4 regions of the Streptomyces sp. NPDC021115 genome follow, and region 3 is predicted to be linked to each of the others. Evidence: riboswitches for the same ligand, from Rfam matches in the RefSeq annotation. Region 3 holds a riboswitch; each other region holds the start of a gene.

The links. A riboswitch is a leader RNA that binds a small molecule or an ion and turns the genes downstream of it on or off. The one in region 3 is predicted to bind cyclic di-AMP.
Region 1: it holds a riboswitch for cyclic di-AMP, as region 3 does, so the genes downstream of both, ACH4TL_RS32880 (M23 family metallopeptidase) here and ACH4TL_RS24730 (NlpC/P60 family protein) in region 3, are expected to answer to the same signal.
Region 2: it holds a riboswitch for cyclic di-AMP, as region 3 does, so the genes downstream of both, ACH4TL_RS39935 (transglycosylase family protein) here and ACH4TL_RS24730 (NlpC/P60 family protein) in region 3, are expected to answer to the same signal.
Region 4: it holds a riboswitch for cyclic di-AMP, as region 3 does, so the genes downstream of both, ACH4TL_RS17535 (M23 family metallopeptidase) here and ACH4TL_RS24730 (NlpC/P60 family protein) in region 3, are expected to answer to the same signal.

Annotation. Positions count from the first base shown of each region.
Region 1 covers NZ_JBIRQF010000014.1:97,433-103,097, reverse strand. The annotation lists gene ACH4TL_RS32890 (HPr family phosphocarrier protein) at 1-189, shown strand, start outside; gene ACH4TL_RS32885 (GntR family transcriptional regulator) at 302-1,063, opposite strand; gene ACH4TL_RS32880 (M23 family metallopeptidase) at 1,308-2,102, opposite strand; cyclic di-AMP (ydaO/yuaA leader) riboswitch at 2,116-2,278, opposite strand; gene ACH4TL_RS32875 (M16 family metallopeptidase) at 2,504-3,889, opposite strand; gene ACH4TL_RS32870 (M16 family metallopeptidase) at 3,910-5,274, opposite strand; gene ACH4TL_RS32865 (DNA topoisomerase (ATP-hydrolyzing) subunit A) at 5,609-5,665, shown strand, end outside.
Region 2 covers NZ_JBIRQF010000023.1:27,541-33,205, forward strand. The annotation lists gene ACH4TL_RS39925 (cytochrome P450) at 1-488, shown strand, start outside; gene ACH4TL_RS39930 (transglycosylase family protein) at 614-1,549, shown strand; cyclic di-AMP (ydaO/yuaA leader) riboswitch at 1,804-1,970, shown strand; gene ACH4TL_RS39935 (transglycosylase family protein) at 1,977-2,651, shown strand; gene eno (phosphopyruvate hydratase) at 2,766-4,052, shown strand; gene ACH4TL_RS39945 (septum formation initiator family protein) at 4,185-4,661, shown strand; gene ACH4TL_RS39950 (DUF501 domain-containing protein) at 4,726-5,286, shown strand; gene ACH4TL_RS39955 (exopolyphosphatase) at 5,283-5,665, shown strand, end outside.
Region 3 covers NZ_JBIRQF010000008.1:104,912-110,576, forward strand. The annotation lists gene pcrA (DNA helicase PcrA) at 1-2,028, opposite strand, end outside; cyclic di-AMP (ydaO/yuaA leader) riboswitch at 2,197-2,390, shown strand; gene ACH4TL_RS24730 (NlpC/P60 family protein) at 2,398-3,588, shown strand; gene ACH4TL_RS24735 (L,D-transpeptidase family protein) at 3,644-4,369, opposite strand; gene ACH4TL_RS24740 (hypothetical protein) at 4,525-4,878, opposite strand; gene ACH4TL_RS24745 (NlpC/P60 family protein) at 5,128-5,665, shown strand, end outside.
Region 4 covers NZ_JBIRQF010000004.1:745,368-751,032, reverse strand. The annotation lists gene ACH4TL_RS17555 (helix-turn-helix domain-containing protein) at 1-551, shown strand, start outside; gene ACH4TL_RS17550 (DUF397 domain-containing protein) at 544-744, shown strand; gene ACH4TL_RS17545 (hypothetical protein) at 781-1,086, shown strand; gene ACH4TL_RS17540 (aldo/keto reductase) at 1,365-2,309, opposite strand; gene ACH4TL_RS17535 (M23 family metallopeptidase) at 2,463-3,626, opposite strand; cyclic di-AMP (ydaO/yuaA leader) riboswitch at 3,638-3,796, opposite strand; gene ACH4TL_RS17530 (PP2C family protein-serine/threonine phosphatase) at 4,010-5,236, opposite strand; gene ACH4TL_RS17525 (hypothetical protein) at 5,485-5,665, opposite strand, start outside.

The sequences.
Region 1 (5,665 bases), on a different contig from region 3:
CCCATCACGATCGCCAAGGCGGGCGGCACCCCGGTCAACGCCGCTTCCATGCTCGCCGTGCTCGGCCTGGGCGCCCAGGGCGGCGACGAGGTCGTGCTCGCCTCCGACGCCGAGGACGCGGACGTCGCGCTCGACCGCCTGGCGAAGCTGGTGGCCGAGGGTCTCGAGGAGCTTCCGGAGACCGTCTGATTCCATCCGAATCGCATTTCGGCGCGGCGGGGCCGCGGTGAACCATTACGGATCACCGCGGCCCCGTTGTTTTATTGGTGCGGAATTCCTTTGAGGATATACCGGGCGGCTGTTAATTCCGGCCGCTCGCCGTGTTTACGGAATGTTTCGAAGTTCTCACCTGGGACGCATTTCGCCATCGGTATTCGGCCAGCGAACGCTCGGTGTGCGCGGCGACGAGCGCCCGCGCGCGGTCGGCGTCGCCGCGCGCGACCGCGTCCACGATCGCCCCGTGCTCCGCCCAGGACTCGACGGCGCGCACGGACGGGTCCGCCCACCCGGTCGGGTCCGGCGTGCCGGGCGCGGGCTGCCGGGCCCGGTCCACCGCGTACACCCACGCCGTCTTGCGCCGCAGCTGCACCAGCAGACCCGCCAGGCTCGGGCTGCCGGACGCCTGGGCGAGCGTCTCGTGGAACCAGTCCCCCAGCGAGCGCAGCTCGCCCAGGCGGTCGCCCCTGGCCCGCTCCTGGCCGAGCCGGACCAGACCGCGCAGCACCTTCAGATGGCCCTCGGTGCGCCGCTGGGCGGCCCTGGCGGCCCCCAGCGGCTCCAGCAGGGCCCGGATGTCCAGGACGTCGGCCGCCTCCTTCTCGGACGGCTGCGCGACGCACGCGCCCGCATGCCGCCGGGTCGTGACGAAGCCCTCGGACTCCAGGGTGCGCAGCGCCTCACGGACGGGCACCCGGGAGACCCCGTAGCGCCGGGCGAGCAGTTCCTCGGTCAGCCGGCTGCCGGGCGGGCAGGCGCCGGAGATGATGTCGTCACGGATCGCCGCGCACACCGCGTGTGCCGAAATCCGGCGACCGCCCTGGAGCGCGGCCGTATCCCCGTTCACTTCCGCTTCCGCATTCACGTCCGGTCCCGCACTGTCGAACCTCCGCCTCAACCCCGCAAAACGCATCCGAACGACGCGCGTTCCGCGACTCTATTCGAAGCCGCCGGGATTTCCGATGGGCGAAGGAAATTCGGGGATATTTTTTGGTCACAGTCACGGTCACCGCGACGGCCATGGCCGCGGGCATGCCGAAGGCCCCGTCCGGAGCGGACGGGGCCTTTCGACGGGGACGGGCGGGCGTCCGTCAGAGGTTGACGCCGTGCGAGCGCAGGTACGACAGCGGGTCCATGTCCGAGCCGTACTCCGCGGTGGTGCGGGCCTCGAAGTGCAGGTGCGGGCCGGTGACGTTGCCGGTGGCGCCGGACAGGCCGATCTGCTGGCCGGGGGTGACCTTCTGGCCGACCGAGACGCCGATCGACGAGAGATGGCCGTACTGGGTGTAGGTGCCGTCGTTCATCTTGATGACGACGTTGTTGCCGTAGGCGCCGCCCCAGCCCGCCTCGACGACCTCACCGGAGCCCACCGAGTGCACCGAAGTGCCCGTGGACGCCTGGAAGTCGATCCCGGTGTGGCTGCCGGAGGACCACAGTCCGCTGGACGCCTCGTAACCGGTGGAGACGCTGGAGCCGCTGACGGGCGACACGAACGTGTTGAGGCGCTTGCGCTCCTCCTCACGCGCGGCACGCTCCTTGGCGTCGCGCTCCGCCTTGGCCTTCTTCGCGGCCGCCTCGGCCTTCCGCGCGGCCTCCTGGCGGGCCACGGCCTCGGCCTTCGCCTTGGCTGCGGCGGCCTCCGCCGCGGCCTCCTGGGACTGGGCCTGCGCGTCGATCCGGTCGGAGAGACCGTCGCCCATCACCATCGCCTGGCGGAGACCGGTGTCCTGGGGAGACGGCGTCTCGCCGGTCGCGGCGAGGGCGGGGCCGGCGATACCGGCGACGACGCCCGAGGCGACCGTGGTGATGCCCGCGATGTTCGCTCCGGTGCGGACAGCGGCTTGGCTGGGACGTCGGTGCTTCCCGGCGGCACGGGTGAACGCCATGGTGTGGCGCACTCCTTTCCTTCCTTCTCGCCTACCGGGTTAGCTGACGGGTTCGGAGCAGGAAGGTCTCCTACGGGCCCCTCCCCCGGCCGGGGAAGGCGTCCGATTCACCCCAGGGACGTTTGGGTCCCCGGCTCCCCTGGCACTCGCACCATGGGACTCGGCGATGACTGTCCGTGCCGCGGATGCGGCGGGTATCCGGCGAACAGCCGCACTGACGCTAAACGGGCCGTGATTCGATCACCAAACGGTTACGGGTTTTTGTTGTTCTCGCCACAAACCAAACACCCCTCAAATCGGGCATACGGGAGGACCCTGGCGTCTCACTCGACGCCAGGGTCCTTGTGGTGATAGTGCGTTGGGCCGACCCCCGGGACATATCGGGCCCGCCGGGCCGCGGTTCAGCCGGTGATGACGCGCACCTCTCCGATGCCGAGCGCCTTGACCGGCTCCTCGATCTTCGAGGCGTCACCCACCAGCACGGTCACCAGCCGGTCGGCCGGGAAGGCGCTCACGACCGCCGCGGTGGCCTCCACCGTGCCCGCCTCGGCGAGCCGGGCGTACAGCAGCGCCTGGAAGTCGTCCGGCAGATGCTGCTCGACCTGGTCGGCGAGGGTGCCCGCGACGGCGGCGGCCGTCTCGTACTTGAGCGGGGCGACGCCGACGAGGTTCTGCACGGCGACATCGCGCTCGGCGTCCGTCAGCCCCTCCTCCTTCACGGTCCGCAGCACCGTCCACAGGTCCTCCAGCGCCGGGCCGGTGACCTCGGTGGCCACCGAACCGCTGATCGCCAGCAGTGAGGCGCCCGCCGAGCCGCCACCGGCCGGGGAGGGCGGCGTCGAGCGCAGCACCTGGCCGAAGGCGCGCACCCCGTAGGTGTAGCCCTTCTCCTCGCGCAGCACCCGGTCCAGACGGGAGGTGAGGGTGCCGCCCAGGCAGTAGGTGCCCAGCACCTGCGCAGGCCAGACGCGGTCGTGCCGGTCGGCGCCGATGCGCCCGATGAGCAGCTGGGTCTGGACCGCGCCGGGCCGGTCGACGATGACCACACGGCCGGTGTCGTCGGCGATGACCGGCGGGACCGGCCGCTGCGGGGCGGGGCCGCCGGTCCAGGCGCCCAGGGAGTCGGCGAGCGCCTGGTCGAGGTCGAGGCCGGTCAGGTCGCCGACGATGACCGCGGTCGCGGTGGACGGCCGGACGTGCGCCTCGTAGAAGGCCCGCACCGCCGCGGCGTCGATGCCCTCGATGGTCTCCTCGGTGCCCTGGCGCGGCCGGGACATCCGCGACTCGGCCGGGAACAGCTCCTTGGCCAGGGCCATGGACGCGCGGCGGGCCGGGTTGGCCAGCTCGTGCGGGATCTCGTCCAGCCGGTTGCGCACCAGCCGCTCGATCTCGCCGTCGGGGAAGGCGGGGGCGCGCAGGGCGTCGGCGAGCAGGCCGAGCGCCTTGGGCAGCCGGGAGACCGGCACCTCCAGGGAGACCCGGAGGCCGGGGTGGTCCGCGTGGGCGTCCAGGGTGGCGCCGCAGCGCTCCAGCTCGGCGGCGAACTCCTCGGCGGTGTGCTTGTCGGTGCCCTCGGACAGGGCGCGCGCCATGATCGTGGCGACGCCCTCCAGACCGGCCGGCTCGGTGTCCAGCGGGGCGTCCAGGTTGATCTCCACGGCGATGACCTGCTGGCCGGGGCGGTGGCAGCGCAGCACGGTGAGGCCGTTGGACAGCTCACCGCGCTCCGGCGCGGGGAAGGCCCACGGCTTGGGGGCACCGCCCTGCGGCTGCGGGTGGAAGGTCATGGTGGCGGTGACGGCGTCGCTCACTGGGCCGCCTCCCCTTCTGCGTCGGTGTCGGCGGCTTCTGCGGCGTCGGAGGAGTCGTCCGCGCCCTGGACGGGCTCGTAGACCAGCACGGCGCGGTTGTCGGGGCGCAGCCGCGCGGCGGCCACGGCCCGCACCTCCTCGGCGGTGATGTCCAGCACCCGCCCCACTGCGGTCAGGGCCAGCTGCGGGTCGCCGAACAGCACGGCGAACCGGCACAGCTCGTCGGCGCGGCCGCCGACGGTGGCCAGCCGGTCCAGCCACTCGCGCTCGATCTGCGCCTGGGCGCGCTCCATTTCCTGCGGAGTCGGGCCCTCCTCGGCGAACCGGGCCAGCTCCTCGTCGACGGCGGTCTCGATGCCGGGCACCTCGACCCCGCCGGAGGTCTTCACGTCCAGCCAGCCGAGCGACGGCGCGCCCGCCAGCCGCAGCAGGCCGAACCCGGCGGCGACGGCCGTGCGGTCACGGCGCACCAGGCGGTTGTGCAGCCGGGAGGACTCGCCGCCGCCGAGGACGGTCAGCGCCAGGTCGGCGGCGTCGGCCTCACGGGTGCCGTCGTGCGGCAGCCGGTAGGCGGCCATCAGGGCGCGGGCCGGGACCTCCTCCTCCACGACCTCGCGCAGCTGCCCGCCGATGACCTCGGGCAGGGTGCCGTCGCGCGGCGGCCGCTTGCCGTCGTGCGAGGGGATGGTGCCGAAGTACTTCTCGATCCAGGCGAGGGTCTGCTCGGAGTCGATGTCGCCGACGACCGACAGCACCGCGTTGTTCGGCGCGTAGTACGTACGGAAGAACTCCCGGGCGTCCTCCAGGGAGGCGGCGTCCAGGTCGGCCATCGAGCCGATCGGGGTGTGGTGGTACGGGTGGCCCTCGGGGTAGGCCATGGCGATGAGCTTCTCGAAGGCCGTGCCGTACGGCACGTTGTCGTAGCGCTGGCGGCGCTCGTTCTTGACGACGTCCCGCTGGTTCTCCAGGCTCTCCTCGTCCAGCGCGGTCAGGAGGGACCCCATCCGGTCCGCCTCCAGCCACAGCGCCAGCTCGAGCTGGTGGGCGGGCATCGTCTCGAAGTAGTTGGTCCGCTCGAAGCTGGTCGTGCCGTTGAGCGAGCCGCCGGCCCCCTGGACCAGCTCGAAGTGGCCGTTCCCCGTCACCTGGGCCGAGCCCTGGAACATCAGGTGCTCGAAGAGGTGGGCGAGGCCGGTACGCCCCTTGACTTCATGGCGTGAGCCGACGTCGTACCAGAGGCAGATCGCGGCGACCGGGGTCAGGTGATCCTCGGAGAGCACCACCCGCAGGCCATTGGCCAGACGGTGCTCGGTCGCTTTCAGGCCGCCGGAGCCGGCCTGTTGCGTGGCCGTGTGACCCATGGGCATGTACGTCCCTTCGATCGCGTGATGGAGCGCGTGCGAACCGCTGTGATGAGCGCTTCTGTCACTGTATGCAACCGCACGGACATCTGGCGAAGTTCCCGTCACGCAAAGGTCGGGCCAAGATCCCGTCGAGGTCGCGCCAAGATCCCGCCCAGGTCGCGCCGGGCTTCCCGCGGGCGGTCAGGCGCGGGGTGTGCGGGGGTCGCGCGGGGCCGCTCAAAGGGCCGCACGGCGTCTCTCGGGGACCGCCCCGTTCCACAGTTGTCGGCGGACGGGGCCACAATGGTCCGCGTCAGATCCCGCTCTGCCCGTTGAAGGAGCCGCAAGCGCGATGGCCCGCCGCAGCACGAAGAGTCCGCCGCCGGACGACTTCGAGGAGCGCATCCTC
Region 2 (5,665 bases), on a different contig from region 3:
TGATCGGTAATGGGCTCTATGCCCTGCTTCGTCACCCCGGGCAGCGGGCCCGGCTGCACCGTGCACTAGAAGAAGGGGACGAGGGGTTGCTCGCCACCGGGGTCGAGGAACTGCTGCGCTACGACGGGCCGGTGGAGATGGCCACCTGGCGGTTCGCCACCGAGCCGGTCACCCTCGGCGGGCAGCACATCGCCGAGGGCGAGCCGGTGTTGGTGGTGCTCGCCGCCGCCGACCGCGACCCCGGGCGCTTCCCCGACCCCGACGTCCTCGACCTCGCCCGCACCGACAACCAGCACCTCGGCTACGGCCACGGCATCCACTACTGCCTGGGCGCCCCGCTGGCCCGCCTGGAGGCGCAGACCGCGCTCGCCACCCTGCTGCGCCGCATCCCCGACCTGCGGTTGGCGGTGGAGCCCGACGAACTGCGCTGGCGCGGCGGCCTCATCATGCGCGGGCTGCGCACCCTCCCGGTGACCTGGGGAGAGTGACGCCCGGTCAGACGCGGGGAACCGGTATGTGATCACCGCGTGACCTCAGATACACCGGCTTGTGATGATCGTGTGGCGTCGCTATGTTCAACCGACAAACCAGCCCCACACGAGAGGCGATTCGCATGCTTTCCGGGAACGGACGTCACCGCCGCCCCCGCCAGGCTCCGGCCATCGTCGTCGCGGCGGGGGTGACCGGCGCGAGCATCGCCATCCCGCTCCTCGGCGCGACCGGCGCCCAGGCCGCCCCCGCCTCCGCGTGGGACCGGGTCGCCGAGTGCGAGAGCGCCGGGATGTGGAGCGCCAACGAGGGCAATGGCTTCTACGGCGGTCTTCAGCTGACCCTCGACATGTGGAAGAAGTACGGCGGCACCGGCTACGCCCCGCGCCCCGACCTCGCCAGCCGCTCCCAGCAGATAGCCGTCGCCGAGGCGATCCTCGGCGACCGCGGCCCGGACGCCTGGCCCAGCTGCGCGCTGAACGCCGGGCTGGCCGACGGCGGTGACGCCCCGGACGTGAACCCGGGCAGCACGGCACGCCCCTCCCAGCAGCCCCCGCAGCGCGACGACTCGGGCGACGCGGGCGATACGGACCGGCGGGACGACTCGGGCGAGCGGGACGGCGGCGCTCCGTCCGGCAAGACCCCCGACGCCTCGTCCACGCCGGACGCGCCGGACGCGTCCCGTACGCCCGACGAGCCGGGGGCGCCCGACGCATCGGACACGCCCGACGAGCCGGAGCGGTCCCATGCCTCGAAGTCGCCCGACGGGCCGGACCGCGACGCGTCCTCCCCGTCCCCCTCTTCTCCGTCTCCCGGCGACTCCGGCGCGCGGGAACGGCCGAGCGGCCACGCCTCGCGCGGAGGCGCCGAACGTGTCGAAAACCCCACGGATGGCGGCTACACAGTGCGTCCGGGTGACAACCTTTCAGCAATCGCCGAAAAGCAGGAATTGGGCGCTGATTGGCGTCGGCTCTACGCGTCCAACGAAAGCCTCATCGGAACCGACCCGGATCTCATTCTCCCTGGTCAGCGACTTGACCTCACCATCAGGGGCCAGTAGTTCGGGGGGATTTGCCCGATCTGGCGCCGGTGAGACATACCTCTCGTCACATTTACCGGGGCGTCCCTCGTGTCCGGTCTCTCCACACCCGGCCCCACCTGCGCCGATGTGGGCCAGGTGAGATCGATTACAACCCTCTTCGCTGCGATGGGGGTGTTTGAACGTTTCCCGGCCGTGTGTTTAACGTCTTTCCGCTCGCCACCGCGAGCACCGTCGACCGTCACGCCGAGTCCTGCCGGCGGTCGTCCGGTACCGACGCGCCAGCGCCGAAGGCAGGAGCGGGGGACCCAAGGTAAGTGCCGTAAGGCCAGCGGAACCGGCCGAGCGGCTAGGGGTGAAGCCCGGTGCGAACCCCGCACCGGGCCGGGCAACTCACGCCCGAACCCGACAGCTCACCTCGTAGGCGTCGGTGAGGAAACGAACGAACATGTCCAACGCTCAGGGCAAGCACCGTCGTCCTTCCAAGGCCACCCGCATCACCGCGCTCGTCGGCCTCGCCGGAGCCGCCGTGGCCACTCCGCTCATCGGTGCGACGTCCGCCTCTGCCGCCACCACGTCCCAGTGGGACCAGGTCGCGCAGTGCGAGTCCGGTGGCAACTGGTCGATCAACACCGGCAACGGGTACTACGGCGGCCTTCAGTTCTCCTCCTCCACCTGGGCCGCCTACGGCGGTACCGCGTTCGCGTCCACCGCCGACAAGGCGGGCAAGGCCCAGCAGATCCAGGTCGCCGAGAAGGTCCTGTCCAGCCAGGGCAAGGGCGCCTGGCCGGTCTGCGGCAAGGGCCTGACCACCGGCGGCGCCCCGTCGGCCCCCCAGCCGTCGACCCCGCAGCAGAGCCAGCCCGACTCCTCGCAGTCGGCCCCGTCCGCCCAGCCGAAGGCCGCGCCGCGCAGCGCGCCCGAGCACGCCGCGCGCTCCGAGGCCCGCGGCCCGGTCAAGAAGGGCGACGGCGAGTACAAGGTCAAGTCCGGTGACACCCTCGGCAAGATCGCCAAGGCGGAGGGCGTCAAGGGCGGCTGGAAGAAGCTGTTCGACCTGAACAAGAACATCATCCAGAGGGCCGACCTGATCTTCCCCGGCCAGCAGCTCCACCTGAGCTGAACCGCCCCACCGTAGCCAACGAGCCCCGGCCGGGTGCGCCGCCCCCACGGTGCACCCCGCCGGGGCTTCGGTGCGGTTAGGCTCATGCTGCTACCGAAGACCCATACGAAGGAGATCCTCGTGCCGTCCATCGACGTCGTCGTAGCTCGCGAGATCCTCGACTCGCGAGGCAACCCCACGGTCGAGGTCGAGGTCGGCCTCGACGACGGCAGCACCGGCCGTGCCGCCGTCCCGTCCGGCGCTTCCACTGGCGCCTTCGAGGCCCTCGAACTCCGTGACGGCGACAAGAACCGCTACAACGGCAAGGGCGTGGAGAAGGCCGTCCTCGCCGTCATCGAACAGATCGGCCCCGAGCTGGTCGGCTACGACGCCACCGAGCAGCGCCTGATCGACCAGGCGATGTTCGACCTGGACGCCACCCCCGACAAGTCCTCGCTCGGCGCCAACGCCATCCTCGGCGTCTCCCTGGCCGTCGCCCACGCCGCCTCCGAGGCGTCCGACCTGCCGCTCTTCCGTTACCTCGGCGGTCCGAACGCGCACCTGCTGCCGGTCCCGATGATGAACATCCTGAACGGCGGCTCGCACGCCGACTCCAATGTGGACATCCAGGAGTTCATGATCGCTCCGGTCGGCGCGGAGTCCTTCTCCGAGGCCCTGCGCTGGGGCGCCGAGGTCTACCACACCCTCAAGGGCGTGCTGAAGGAGCGGGGCCTGTCCACCGGCCTCGGCGACGAGGGCGGCTTCGCGCCGAACCTCGACTCCAACCGGGACGCCCTGGACCTGATCGTCGAGGCCATCAAGAAGGCCGGTTACCAGCCCGGCCAGGACATCGCGCTCGCGCTCGACGTCGCCGCCTCCGAGTTCCACAAGGACGGCGTCTACCAGTTCGAGGGCAAGGACCGCACCGCGTCCGAGATGACCGCGTACTACGCCGAGCTGGTCGAGGCGTACCCGCTGGTCTCCATCGAGGACCCGCTGAACGAGGAGGACTGGGACGGCTGGAAGACCATCACCGAGCAGCTGGGTGACAAGGTCCAGCTGGTCGGCGACGACCTGTTCGTCACCAACCCCGAGCGGCTGGCCCGCGGCATCGAGAACGACACCGCGAACGCCCTGCTGGTCAAGGTCAACCAGATCGGCTCGCTGACCGAGACCCTGGACGCCGTCGAGCTGGCCCAGCGCAGCGGCTTCAAGTGCATGATGTCGCACCGCTCCGGTGAGACCGAGGACGTCACCATCGCCGACCTGGCCGTCGCCACCAACTGCGGCCAGATCAAGACCGGCGCCCCGGCCCGCTCCGAGCGGGTGGCCAAGTACAACCAGCTGCTGCGCATCGAGGAGATCCTGGACGACGCCGCGGTGTACGCGGGCCGCTCCGCGTTCCCCCGCTTCAAGGGCTGACGCTCCTCGATCCTCGACGAGCGGACACGTCTGACGCCTGTCCCCGGCCGCGGTCCCGTACCGTGGCCGGGGACGGCGTGACTCGTCACTCAAGGCTCACGGCTCAAGCGAAGTCATCACCGGGGAGGCGACGTGCCGGCGGATCGGTTCTCCACCGCGACCAGGCTCAAGGCGCTCGGCGAACACGCCGCCGCCCGGGTCTACCGTGCCCGGATCAAGCGCCGCCGCAGCCGCCTCACCGGCCGGGCCGCCCTCCTCGCGCTGGTCGTCTGCTCCCTGGTGGTGGCGCTGGCCTACCCCATGCGGCAGTACGTCTCCCAGCGCTCCGAGATCGCCGACCAGCGGCGCCAGGCCCAGCGCGAGCGCGCCGAGGTGGCCAAGCTGCGCGAGCGGAAGGCCCGGCTGCACGACCCCGCGTACATCGAGCGGCAGGCCCGCGAGCATCTGCACTATCTGATGCCGGGCGAGACCGGCTTCAGCATGGTGGACCCCGGCGCCAGGGCCGAGCACTCCACCGACCAGGGCGCGGCGAACCGCCCCTGGTACACCAACCTCTGGGACACCGTGGACACGGCGGACGAGCCGAAGGCGGCCGCCGCGGACCGCTGACGCGCCGCCTCGGCGCCGCACGGTCGCCCCCGGTCCGATACCGAGCGAAGAGAACTTTCCCCTCATGGACACGCCCCCTCCGCAGACGGAGCCCACCGCGCCCACCGACGCGGACATCGCCGCCGTCAAGGAGCAGCTGAACCGCGTACCGCGGGGCCTGCGCACCGTCGCGCACCGCTGCCCCTGCGGCAACCCCGATGTCGTCGAGACCGCGCCGCGCCTCGAGGACGGGTCCCCGTTCCCCACCCTCTTCTACCTGACCTGCCCGCGCGCCGCGTCCGCGATCGGCACGCTGGAGGCGGAGGGCGTGATGAGGGAGATGACGGCCCGGCTCGCCGAAGATCCCGAGCTGGCCGCCGCCTACCGCGCCGCCCATGAGGACTACATCGCGCGCCGCGACGCCATCGAGGAGCTGAAGGGCTTCCCGAGCGCGGGCGGCATGCCGGACCGGGTGAAGTGCCTGCACGTCCTGGTCGGCCACTCCCTCGCGGCCGGGCCCGGGGTCAATCCGCTCGGCGACGAGGCGATCGCGCTGCTGCCCGAGTGGTGGCGCAAGGGCCCGTGCGTGAGCCCCTGCGGGGACGCCGGGACGGCAGACGCCGGGACGGAAGGGGAGACCGCATGACCCGCGTCGCGGCCGTGGACTGCGGCACCAACTCGATCCGGCTGCTGGTCGCCGACGCCGACCAGGCCACGGGTGAGCTGACCGAGCTGGACCGCCGGATGACGATCGTCCGGCTGGGCCAGGGCGTGGACCGCACCGGGCGGCTGGCCCCCGAGGCGCTGGAGCGCACCTTCGCCGCGTGCCGGGAGTACGCGGAGGTCATACGCGCGCTGGGCGCCGAGCGCGTCCGCTTCGTCGCCACCTCGGCCTCCCGGGACGCCGAGAACCGCGAGGAGTTCGTGCGCGGCGTCGTGGACATCCTGGGCGTCGAGCCCGAGGTGATCACCGGCGACCAGGAGGCGGAGTTCTCCTTCACCGGCGCGACCAAGGAGCTGACCGG
Region 3 (5,665 bases):
CGGGAAGACCCCGTCCTCCATGCCGCTGAGGAAGACCACCGGGAACTCCAGCCCCTTGGCCGTGTGCAGCGTCATCAGGGTGATGACCCCGGCCCCTTCCTCGTCCTCATCCGGAATCTGGTCGGAGTCGGCGACGAGCGCGACCTGCTCCAGGAAGTCCGCGAGCGTGCCGGGGTTCTCCTCGCCCCGGTCCTGCTCGAACTCCAGGGCCACGGAGGCCAGCTCCTGGAGGTTCTCGATGCGCGTCTCGTCCTGCGGATCGGTGGACGCCTGGAGCTCGGCGAGATAGCCGGTGCGCTCCAGCACGGCCTCCAGGACGGTCGCCGGGCCCGCGCCCGACTCCACGATGGTGCGCAGCTCCTCCATGAGCGCGTTGAACCGCTTGACCGCGTTCGCCGAGCGGGCCGCCATGCCGTACGCCTCGTCTACGCGGCGCAGCGCCTGCGGGAAGGTGATCTTCTCGCGCGACGCGAGCGCGTCGATCATCGCTTCGGCGCGGTCACCGATGCCGCGCTTGGGCACGTTCATGATGCGGCGCAGCGGTACGGCGTCCTCGGGGTTGGCCAGCACGCGCAGGTACGCGAGGACGTCGCGGACCTCCTTGCGCTCGTAGAAGCGGACTCCGCCGACGACCTTGTACGGCAGCCCGACCCGGATGAAGATCTCTTCGAAGACACGGGACTGGGCGTTGGTGCGGTAGAAGACCGCGACGTCCCCGGCCCGGGCGTCCCCGGCGTCCGTCAGCCGGTCGATCTCGTCGGCGACGAACTGGGCCTCGTCGTGCTCGGTGTCGGCGACGTAGCCGGTGATGGTGGCGCCCGTGCCCGCCTCGGTCCACAGGTTCTTCGGGCGGCGGTTCTCGTTGCGCTCGATGACGGCGTTGGCGGCGCTCAGGATGGTCTGGGTGGAGCGGTAGTTCTGCTCCAGCAGGATCGTGCGCGCGTCCGGATAGTCCTCCTCGAACTGGAGGATGTTACGGATCGTGGCACCCCGGAACGCGTAGATCGACTGGTCGGCGTCGCCCACGACGCACAGCTCCCCGGCCGGCACCTCGTCCGTGCCCGGGCCCACCAGCTCGCGCACCAGCGTGTACTGAGCGTGGTTGGTGTCCTGGTACTCGTCGACCAGGACGTGCCGGAAGCGGCGGCGGTAGTGCTCGGCGACGTCCGGGAACGCCTGGAGCAGATTGACCGTGGTCATGATGATGTCGTCGAAGTCGAGGGCGTTGGCCTCGCGCAGCCTCGACTGGTACATCGCGTACGCCTCGGCGAGCGTCTTCTCGAACCCGTCCGCCGCCTGACCGGCGAAGGTCTCCTCGTCGATCAGCTCGTTCTTCAGGTTGGAGATCTTGGCGCTGAACGACTTCGGCGGGAACTTCTTCGGGTCGAGGTCGAGATCCCGGCACACCAGCGCCATCAGCCGCTTCGAGTCGGCGGCGTCGTAGATCGAGAACGATGAGGTGAAGCCCAGCTTCTTCGACTCGCGGCGCAGGATGCGGACGCACGCGCTGTGGAAGGTCATCACCCACATGGCGTTCGCCCGCGGGCCGACCAGCTCCTCGACCCGCTCCTTCATCTCCCCCGCCGCCTTGTTGGTGAAGGTGATGGCGAGGATCTGACCGGGGTGCACATGGCGGGTGCCGAGCAGATAGGCGATGCGGTGGGTGAGCACCCGGGTCTTGCCGGACCCGGCCCCCGCGACGATCAGCAGCGGCGAGCCGGTGTGCTCCACGGCGGCCCGCTGCTGCTCGTTCAGCCCCTCCAGCAGCGCCGCCGGGTCGAGGACGGGGCGGGCCGCACCGTCCCGGTAGTACGCCTCTCTGGGGCCGCCGGTCGGCACCGGTGCGTCAAAGTTCCCCTCGGGCCTGGCGGCCCCGGGGAGACCCCACTCGCTGAAGAGGTGGTGCGGCACGTCCTCGCCGCCTGAACCGCCCGCCGGGCCCGGGTGTGCGGAATCCTCGGGCGGCGGGGGCTCCTCGTCAGGGGCCCCGAGATCCGCCAGGAAGCTGTCGTCAAAGAGGCTGCTCATCGCTCACCGAGTTTAGGCGGCCCCACTGACAGCCTACGCATGGACTGCGCATGGATGTCACGAAACGGTTTCGGGCAAAACGACCACCAGCCTTCACAGGAGCCCCACGAGTTGGCTACCGTCCTCCCTCAGGCAGCCCGCAGACCCGTCGGCGAACCGCGTCGGCCCGGGCGGCCTCCGCCGAGTCCGGCCACGTCGCAAGGCGCCCGGAGCCGGGGACCCAGAACGCAACACCGGGGTGAATCGGCCCGAGCGGCAGGTACGACGTCACGACGCGCCGTCCGTCCGCAGAGGCCGTAGGGCAACCTTCCGAACCGCCCGAACCCGACAGCTAACCCGGTAGGCGGTCCACGGAAGGAGTCGCCTCCCTTGGCGTCGCACCGCAAGCCGCGGACCCGAATACCCACCGCCGCCTCGTCCACCGGGCGCCGCACCGCCGTCGGATTCACCACCGCCGCCCTCGCCTCCGTCACCCTCCTCTCCCAGACCGCGAACGCCGCCCCGGGCGACCCGAAGCCCGGCACCACGCAGTCGATCGAGGCGGTAAAGGAGAAGGTGGACACCCTCTACCACCAGGCGGAATCCGCCACCCAGCACTACAACGCCGCCAAGGAGCGCGCCGCGCAGCAGCGCACCAAGGTCAACCGGCTGCTGGACGATGTCGCCGAGAACACCGAGAAGCTGAACGAGGCCCGCCGCACGCTCGGCACCTACGCCGCGGCCCAGTATCGCGACGGCGGCGTGACCTCGAGCGCCGCGACCCTGCTGTTCTCCAACGATCCGCAGGACCTCTTCGACCAGTCCCATCTGATGAACCGGATGGCCGGTTCTCAGAAGAAGGCCGTCGACGACTTCCAGACGCAGGCGGCGAAGGTCGCCAAGGAGCGCGGCGAGGCGGCCAAGAGCCTGGAGTCGCTGAACGAGACCCAGCGGGAGCTGAAGACCAAGAAGAAGTCCGTCCAGGACAAGCTCGCGCAGGCCCGCCGGCTGCTGGCGAACCTGACCGCCAAGGAGAAGGCGCGGCTGGCGGCGATCGAGAAGAAGAAGGCCGAGGAGGCGCGGCGCAAGGCGGCCGAGCTGGCCGAGAAGCAGCGGGAGGCGGCGGCCCGGCAGAAGCAGCAGGAACAGGAGCAGCAGTCGAGCGGAAACTCCTCTTCCGGTTCCGGAAGCAGCTCCGAAAGCAGCTCCGGCTCGTCCACCTCCACGAGCAGCACCAAGGCCGCCAAGGCGATCGACTTCGCGGAGTCCCAGCTGGGCAAGCCGTACGTGTGGGGCGCCACCGGCCCCAACTCCTATGACTGCTCAGGGCTCACCCAGGCCGCCTGGAAGGCCGCCGGTGTCGCGCTGCCGCGCACCACATGGGACCAGGTGAAGGCCGGTACGCGCGTCTCGACCTCCGACCTCAAGCCCGGCGACCTCGTCTTCTTCTACGACGACATCAGCCACGTCGGCCTCTACATCGGCAACGGGATGATGATCCACGCGCCGAAGCCGGGGGACGTGGTGAAGAAGGCGCCGATCACCGAGATGCCGATCTACGGGAGCGTGCGGCCCGCCTAGCCGCGGTGAGCGGTGGCGGCTGCCCGATACGCGGGCAGCCGCCGCCGCTCCCCCATCACGTGCCCGGCTTACGCCCGTACACGTACACGTCGTCGCCGTTCCGCAACAGGCTCCAGTACTTCTTCGCGTCACCGGACCGCATGTTGACGCAGCCGTGGGAGCCGGGCGGCGACCATACGCTTCCCGCGATGGAGTGGAACGCCTGCCCGCCGTCGAAGAACTGGCTGTACGGCATGGCCACGTCGTAGATCGTCGACCAGTGGTCGATGTCCCGCCAGTAGATCTTCTTCAGCCCGGTGCGGGTCTCGTACTTGTCCCGCCCGCTGCGCACCGGCACCGGCCCGAACACCAGCCGCGAACCGTCCTGCACCCAGCTGAGCTGCCGGGTGAGGTCGACGCAGGCGATGCGGCCCTTGTTGGTGGGGCACTTGCGCGCCGCGTTGGGGTTGTGCCCCGCCGCCTTCTGCGCGTTGATCAGCTTCATGATGCCCCAGGTGACGGGGCCCGCGTAGCCGATCGTCGGGCTTATGCCGTGGTTGATCTGGAATCTCTGCGTCGCGCGGCAGTCCCCCGAGGACTGCCGACCGTCGACGGGACGGCCGAGGAACTTCTCGACCTGCTTCTGATACGGACCGGTGCTCGCCGTGCACGAGGTCGCCGCCTGCGCCGGTGCCGCACCGAACGCGACCGACAGCGGCACCACCATGCCCGCCACACCCAAGGCGACCGCCGTGCGGCGGCGCCATGCCCGCCACGCCCCGAACCCTGCCGTTACCCCCATTGCGCGCTCCCTCCGGGCTTGCCCTTCTCGGGTAAGACAGTCGAAGAGTGCGTCGGGTTGCGCTTACAGGTGCGATTTCCCCCATTCCGCCCCTTCGCGCCCCCGGGTTGGCCCACCGGAACGGGGCAGAGGGAGATCCGGGATCAGGTCCCGGATCAGGTCCAGAGCACGGCGATGAAGATGTTCACCGTGGTCAGCGCGCCGACCGCGCCGAACACCGCGGGCTCCACCTTCTCCTCGTCCCGCTTCACATACACCAGGCCCAGGATCACGACCAGCAGCGCCAGCTTGACGCCGATCTTGACCGTGTTGACGGTCTGATCGTCCGCCTGGTTCAGCCCGACCAGTGCGGCGCCCGTGACCAGCATGGTCAGCGCTCCGTGCAGCATCCCCGGCGTCATCCGCGCGCCGTCCCCGCGTACCGCCGTGAGCTGGGAGAGGAAGCCTCCCAGCAGGGCGGCGATGCCGACGATGTGCAGGCCGACGAACACATTGATGAGTACGTCCATGGCATCGGAGACTAGCGCCGCACATATCACCGCCAGTCACCCGGGTGCGCCCCGATCAGCACATCGGTCACAGCCGCCCCGATCCCGCCCACCCCACGCCGCCCCCGCGATCAGCAGGCGCCACCGGTGAGACGAAACCGTCCAGCTCCGGTCATCTCAGCGCGCCGCGCCGCGGCCCCGCCTAGCTTCCCCTCCAGAACGCACGACCCGCATCTGTCCCCGCACCGAAACGGAAGGTGAGACGCCGCAGTGGCGCCGCAGCCCCCCACGAAGCCGAAGCAGCGGCACCGCCCGTCGCTCACCAGCACCACCATCCGCACCGCCGCGACCCTCGCCCTCGCGGGCGCCGCCTCAGCGACCGCCCTCCCGGGCATCGGGCACGCCGAGCCCCGTCTGACGCCCGCCCAGGTGAAGGCGAAGGTCGACGCGTACCAGCGGGAGGCGGAGGAGGCCACCGAGAAGTACGACGGCGCCCGGGCCGCAGCCGCCACGGCGCAGCGGTCGCTCCACCGGTTACGCGACGAGGCGAGCCGCCGCACCGCCCGCCTCAACACGGCGCGCAACGCCCTCGGCGCGTTCGCCACCGCCCAGTACCGCTCCGGCACCGTCGCCCCCACGCTTCAGCTGGCCCTGTCCTCCTCCCCCGCCCAGTACCTCCAGCGCGCCGCGCTCGCCGACCGCGCGGGCGACCGCCAGGCCGTGACGATCGCGCGCATCACCCGCGAGGAGCGGTCGCTGCGCCGCGTCCGGGGCGAGGCGGCCGACCGGCTCCGTGCGCTGCGCGCCG
Region 4 (5,665 bases), on a different contig from region 3:
TCGGGCTGGAGCAAGCAGCCTCGGGGCTACGGACCTATGAGTGCGAGTTCGTACCTGGCCTGCTTCAGACCGCCGACTACGCCCGCGAGCTCCATCTTGCCGCGCCTGACCAGGACCCCGACGATGCTGAGCGCATGATCAAGGTTCGGATGGAGCGGCAGGCACTCCTGACGGGCACGGCGCCTCTCAACTTGTGGGCGATTGTGCACGAGAGCGTGCTCCGGCACACCATCGGCAACGCCAAGATCATGCGTGCCCAGCTTGAACACCTGCTGGAGATGGCCCACTTGAAGAACGTCACGCTCCAGGTGCTGCCGTTCGACGCTGGCAGCTACCCCGCCGTCGGCGCATTCACGATGTTGGAGTTCCCGGCTCAGGAGGACCCCGACGTGGTGTACCGCGATGGCCTCACCGACTCGGTGTATCTGGAGCGTCCGGAAGACATCGCCCTCTACGCGAAAGCGTTTGACAATCTACGTGCTCTGTCCTTGAGTCCTCAGCGGTCGAGTGCCCTGATCAGACAGCGATACAAGGACGGTGCTGATGACTGACATAACACCTCTCCAGTGGCAGAGGAGCAGCTACAGCAATGGGACCGGGGGCAACTGCGTCGAGACTGCCAGCCTGGCGAGCAATGCGACCGCCGTGCGGGACTCGAAGCGTCCGGAGGGGCCCGTGCTCGGGTTCTCGCGGGGCGCGTGGGGCGACTTCGTCGCGGCCGTGCGGCGGGATGAGCTGGGCTGAGGTCTCGGAGAGGCCCTGAGAGCGGGAGGTAGCGGGATGGCTGGAGTACCGGCGGGCGTTGTGGCCGTGGGTGGGTTGGTCGGGGGGTACGGGGTGGCCCGGTGGACCAAGAAGCGGCCGCTCGGTGGGGTGGCGTTGGCGGCGGCCGGGGCCTTGGCCGCCAAGGGGTGGCGGGAGAAGGCGGGGAACGGGACGGCGGCCGTGCTCAGCGGGGCGTACGTGGCCGCGTTCGCCGGGTCGCATCCGCTGGCGAAGAAGATCGGCGCCTGGCCGTCCGTTTTCGCCGTGGCGGGCGGGGTCGGGCTCGCCTCGTGGGTGCTCGCCGACCGGCAGCAGGGCTGACCCGCCAGCCCCGGCCGGTTGCGGTGGGTTTGGGCCGTCCGCACTCCGGGCGACGGTGTGCGGACGGCACGGACTCACCGCAAACCCAGGGGCCGTCGGCACGTGGCGGCGAGCTCGCGTCGTGGTGCTTGCCCATCGGCGGGCGGCAGGACAGGCGTTGAGGCCGACGCAAGACAGTGACACGCCGACGACGCAGCGTGTCACTGTCTGGTTCGCGCCTCAACCGTCGAAGGCCGGACGACGAGGCCGCGACCAGGCCCGCCCGCCGATGGTGGGGGTCAGGCCGAGGCTGAGGTGAGGAGGTTCAGCTCGGGCTCGGTGAGGTGGAGGTCGGCCGAGGCCAGCAGGGACGGGAGCTGGGCCGGGACGCGGGCGCTGGCTACGGGGGCGACGACGGTCGGCTGGGCGGCGAGCCAGGCCAGGGCGACGGTGGCGTGGTCGGCGTCGTGGTTGGCGGCCACGTCGTCGAGGGCGGCGAGGACCTTCTGGCCGCGCTCCGTCTCCAGGTGCTTTGCGGCGCCCGTGGAGCGGGCGCTGTCGACCGTGGTGCCGGGGCGGTACTTGCCGGTGAGGAAGCCGGACGCGAGGGCGTAGTACGGGAGCGTCGCCAGGCCGTGGCGGGCTGCGACATCGGCCAGGTCGCCTTCGAAGGTGTCGCGGGAGACCAGGTTGTAGTGGGGCTGGAGGGCGACGTAGCGGGCCAGGTTCTCCTGCGCGGAGAAGGCGAGGGAGGCGTCGAGGCGCTCGGCGGAGATGTTGGAGGCGGCGATCTCGCGGATCTTGCCCGCCTTCACCAGCTCGTCGAGGGTGGAGATGATCTCCTCGACCGGCACCGACGGGTCGTCGAAGTGGGTGTAGTAGAGGTCGACGTAGTCGGTGCCCAGGCGCTGGAGGGATTCGTCCAGGCCGGACTTGATGGCGGAGGAGGAGAGTCCGCGGGGCTCCGGGTGGCCCGCGCCGACCTTGGTGGCGAGGACGATGTCGTCGCGGTTGCCGCGGGAGGCGAACCACTTGCCGAGGACGGTCTCGGACTCGCCGCCCTTGTTGCCGGGTGCCCAGGCGGAATAGACGTCGGCGGTGTCGATGAAGTTGCCGCCCGCCGCCACGTACGCGTCGAGCACCTCGAAGGACTCGGCCTCGTCGGCCGTCCAGCCGAAGACGTTGCCGCCAAGGGAGAGCGGGAAGACGGACAGCTTGCCGATGTTCTTTCGGGTCTCAGTCATATGTTTTGACAACGTGGCAGGCGGAGGGGGTTATTCCGTCAGAGCCCGGCGGAACCCGCGGGAAACGAACCGGCGGCCCTGGCGTCAAGGGGGGAGAGAGCGCCAGAGCCGCCGGAGCGAGGGGCCGCCGGGAGCGGCGGCCGGATCAGGGGGTCACGGGTTCAGCCCGTGGTCGCGCAGCCAGGGCATCGGGTCGATCGGGGAGCCGCCGCCCGGCCGGACCTCCAGGTGGAGGTGGGGGCCGGTGACGTTGCCGGTGGCTCCGACGCGGCCGATGGTCTCGCCCGAGGACACCTTGCCCGAGGTTACGACCATGGACGAGAGGTGGCAGTACCAGATCTCGGTGCCGTCGTTGAGCTTGAGCACGATGCGGTAGCCGTACGAACCGGCCCAGCCCGCCTGGGTGATGGTGCCGCCGCTCAGCGCCTTGACCGGAGTGCCGGTCGGGGCGGCGAAGTCCTGGCCGGTGTGGTCGGCGGACCACAGGTCGCCGGCCTGGCCGAAGCCCGCGGTCAGGGTGTACGAGGCGACGGGGAGGACGAACCCGCTGGTGGCGGCCTTGGCGGCGCGCTCGGCGGCGGCCTTGGCCGCGGCTTGCTTCTTCTCGGCCTCCGCCTCGGCCTTCGCCTTCGCCTCGGCGGCCTTCTTCTTGGCCGCGGCCTCGGCCTTCTTCTGGTCCGCCAGGTCGCGGGCCTTCGCGGCGGCCTTGGCCGCGTCGTCGGCGGCGGCCTTGGCGGCGGCCCTGGACGCCGCCTCGCGTCTGTCGTCGTCCGCCGCGGTCTGCTGGCCCTCGGCCTGCCGCAGGATGCGGGTGCGCAGCGCCTCGCCGGAGTCGGTGGCGCTGGTGGTGAGGGTGGCCGCGGCGGGCTGCGAGGAGTCCTGGTCGTCCCCCATCAGGGAGCCGATGCCGGGCAGGTCCTTGGCGGCGGGCAGCTGGGCCTGGACCTTGTCGGCGACGTGGGCGAGGTCCGGCATGGAGATCGGGACCGCCGGACGGTCCTTGGCGCTCGCCATGCCGCCCGCGCCGACCGCCGCGATGACGCCGACGCCGAGGACGGCGCCGCTGCGGGCCATGGTCCCGCCGCGCTGCTTGCCGACGCGGTGCCTGCCGCGGAGCGGGGCGATGGACTCCTCGGTGGGGTTCCATTCGTCCCAGACGGTTTCCTTGGCACCGGACGGCTCATCCGGTTCGGCGCCGAGGCCGACCGCGGGCCGGGCGCCGGCGTCGAAGCCGACCCCGTACGCGGTCGCGGTGCCGATGCCGGTGCTCGATGAGCGATACGGGGCTTCGTCCAGTACGGACCTGTTGGACGCCACCGGGGCGCACTCCTTTCCTTCCCTCTCGCCGACCGGGTTAGCTGACGGGTTCGGAGCAGGAAGGTCTCCTACGGGTCAGGTTCGACCCGATTCACCCCAAGATGGTGGTTCCCCGGCTCCCTCGGTGCCGCGGATGTCGCGCCACGTACGGGATTAGGCGACGGCGCACGGTGCCGCCACTGCGACGACTGTGTCGACCGCGCTGCGTTATCGAACGTTAATAGAGAGCGCGACATGATTCCAAGCTCTTCTGAAGAATCCGCGCAGCTTTGGCATGAACTTAGTAACCAAGGAAGGACAGATGGGGACGTTTCCCCTCGCTTGAAAAGGGTTGGTAAAAACCTCCCAGGAGCTGATCGTGCGTCAATCGTTATGCGTGGCCGTCACGGTCGACTACGGTCCGTGTCCGGAGCGGGGGGCGTGGTTCCGTTCGGTCCTGGCGGGCGATGGACCGCGAGCAGCGCCATGTCGTCCGAACCCTCCCCGCCCGTATGCAGGGCGATGTCCGCCACCAGCGCGTCGAGCAGCGCGCCAGGACCGGTGAAGCGGCGGCCGCGCAGCCGTTCCTCCGGGACGTAGAACGTGCCGTGCCGGTCGCGCGCCTCGGTCACCCCGTCCGTGAACAGCAGCAGGGTCGCGTCCTCGGGAAACCGCAGCTCCGTCACCCGGTCGGGCCACGCACCCAGTTCGCCCATCCCCAGCGGCAGCGCGGCCGCCGCGGGTTCCAGGGGCCGTACGCCGCCGTCGCCCGGCAGCAGCAGTGGCGGGGGATGACCGCGGTTGATGAGGCGGAGGGTGGAGTCGCCGCGCGGGATCTCGCCGAGGACGGCGGTGGTGAACCCCTCGAACGCCTCCAGCTCGGCCCGCCGCGCGCCCTCCCGTCGCAGCGCCCGCTCCAGCCGCCCCGCGAGCCCCTCCAGCGTCGACTCCTGCTCCGCCGCCTCCCGGAACGCGCCGATGAGGACCGCGACGACCTCCACGGCCTGGAGCCCCTTGCCGCGGACGTCCCCGACGAGCAGCCGCACGCCGTGCGGGGTGTCCTGCACCGCGTACAGGTCGCCGCCGATCGCCGCGTACCGATCGGCCGCCACGTAGCGCGCCGCGACGTCCAGTCCGGCGATGCGGGCGGGCGGTACGGGCAGCACGGCCCGCTGCGCCGCCTCCGCGATGCCGCGCGCCGAGGCCAGCCGCCGGTCGCTGCGGCGGACGACGCGGTTGATCACGAGCGCGAGGAGGGCGACGGTGGCCACCGTGGCGATCTCGGTCGCGGCCTGCGTCGGGTCCTTCACCCCGTGCAGCTCCGCCAGCAGGCATACGGCGATGAGGGCGAGGACGGTCGTGACGATGGTCGGCCGCAGCGGGAAGAGGGAGGCGGCGACCAGCGGGGCCGCGGCGAAGAAGGGGGAGGCGGTGTACGGGGCCGGGGCGGCGAGGTCGAAGGCGACGCCGCCGAGCAGCAGGACGGCGGGGGTCCAGCGGGCCAGCCGGCGCCCCGACGAGACCTGGGCGGCCTCCTCGGCCGTGAAGAGCCTGGCGCCCGCTCCCGGGGGCTCGGCGGCGGGCGTACGGGCGGGCGCGCGGACGCCCGTACGCGCCCTGCTCCCTCGCACCCGCGCCACCGGCCTGTCTCGCTTTCCCTGGTTCGTGACCCCGTTCGTGACCCCGCCCTCAGGCTTCCGGCTGCGGGGGCGGGGTGCGAGCCGGTGGCGGCCATGTGGGTGCGTCAGTGTGCGTCAAGATGCATCAGCGCGTGCGTCAAGGTGCGTCAAGGTGCGTCCGAAAACGCCGAGCGGCCCCGGATGGCAGGCATCCGGGGCCGCAGGGTGAGCCGGTGGCGTTCGCCGGGGCTCGGTGGGCGTCAGCCGCGGCCGTAGCCACCGCCGTTGCCGAGGGCGACGTTGCTGCAGCTGCCGCCCGCGTTGATGTCACCCGAGCTGGCGAGGCCGCCGATGTTGGTGATGAGGCCGGTAGCCGTGCCGCAGTTGTTTTCCTGGTAGGCCGAGGTGCCGTAGGTGTAGTTGACGCAGTTGGGGCTGATG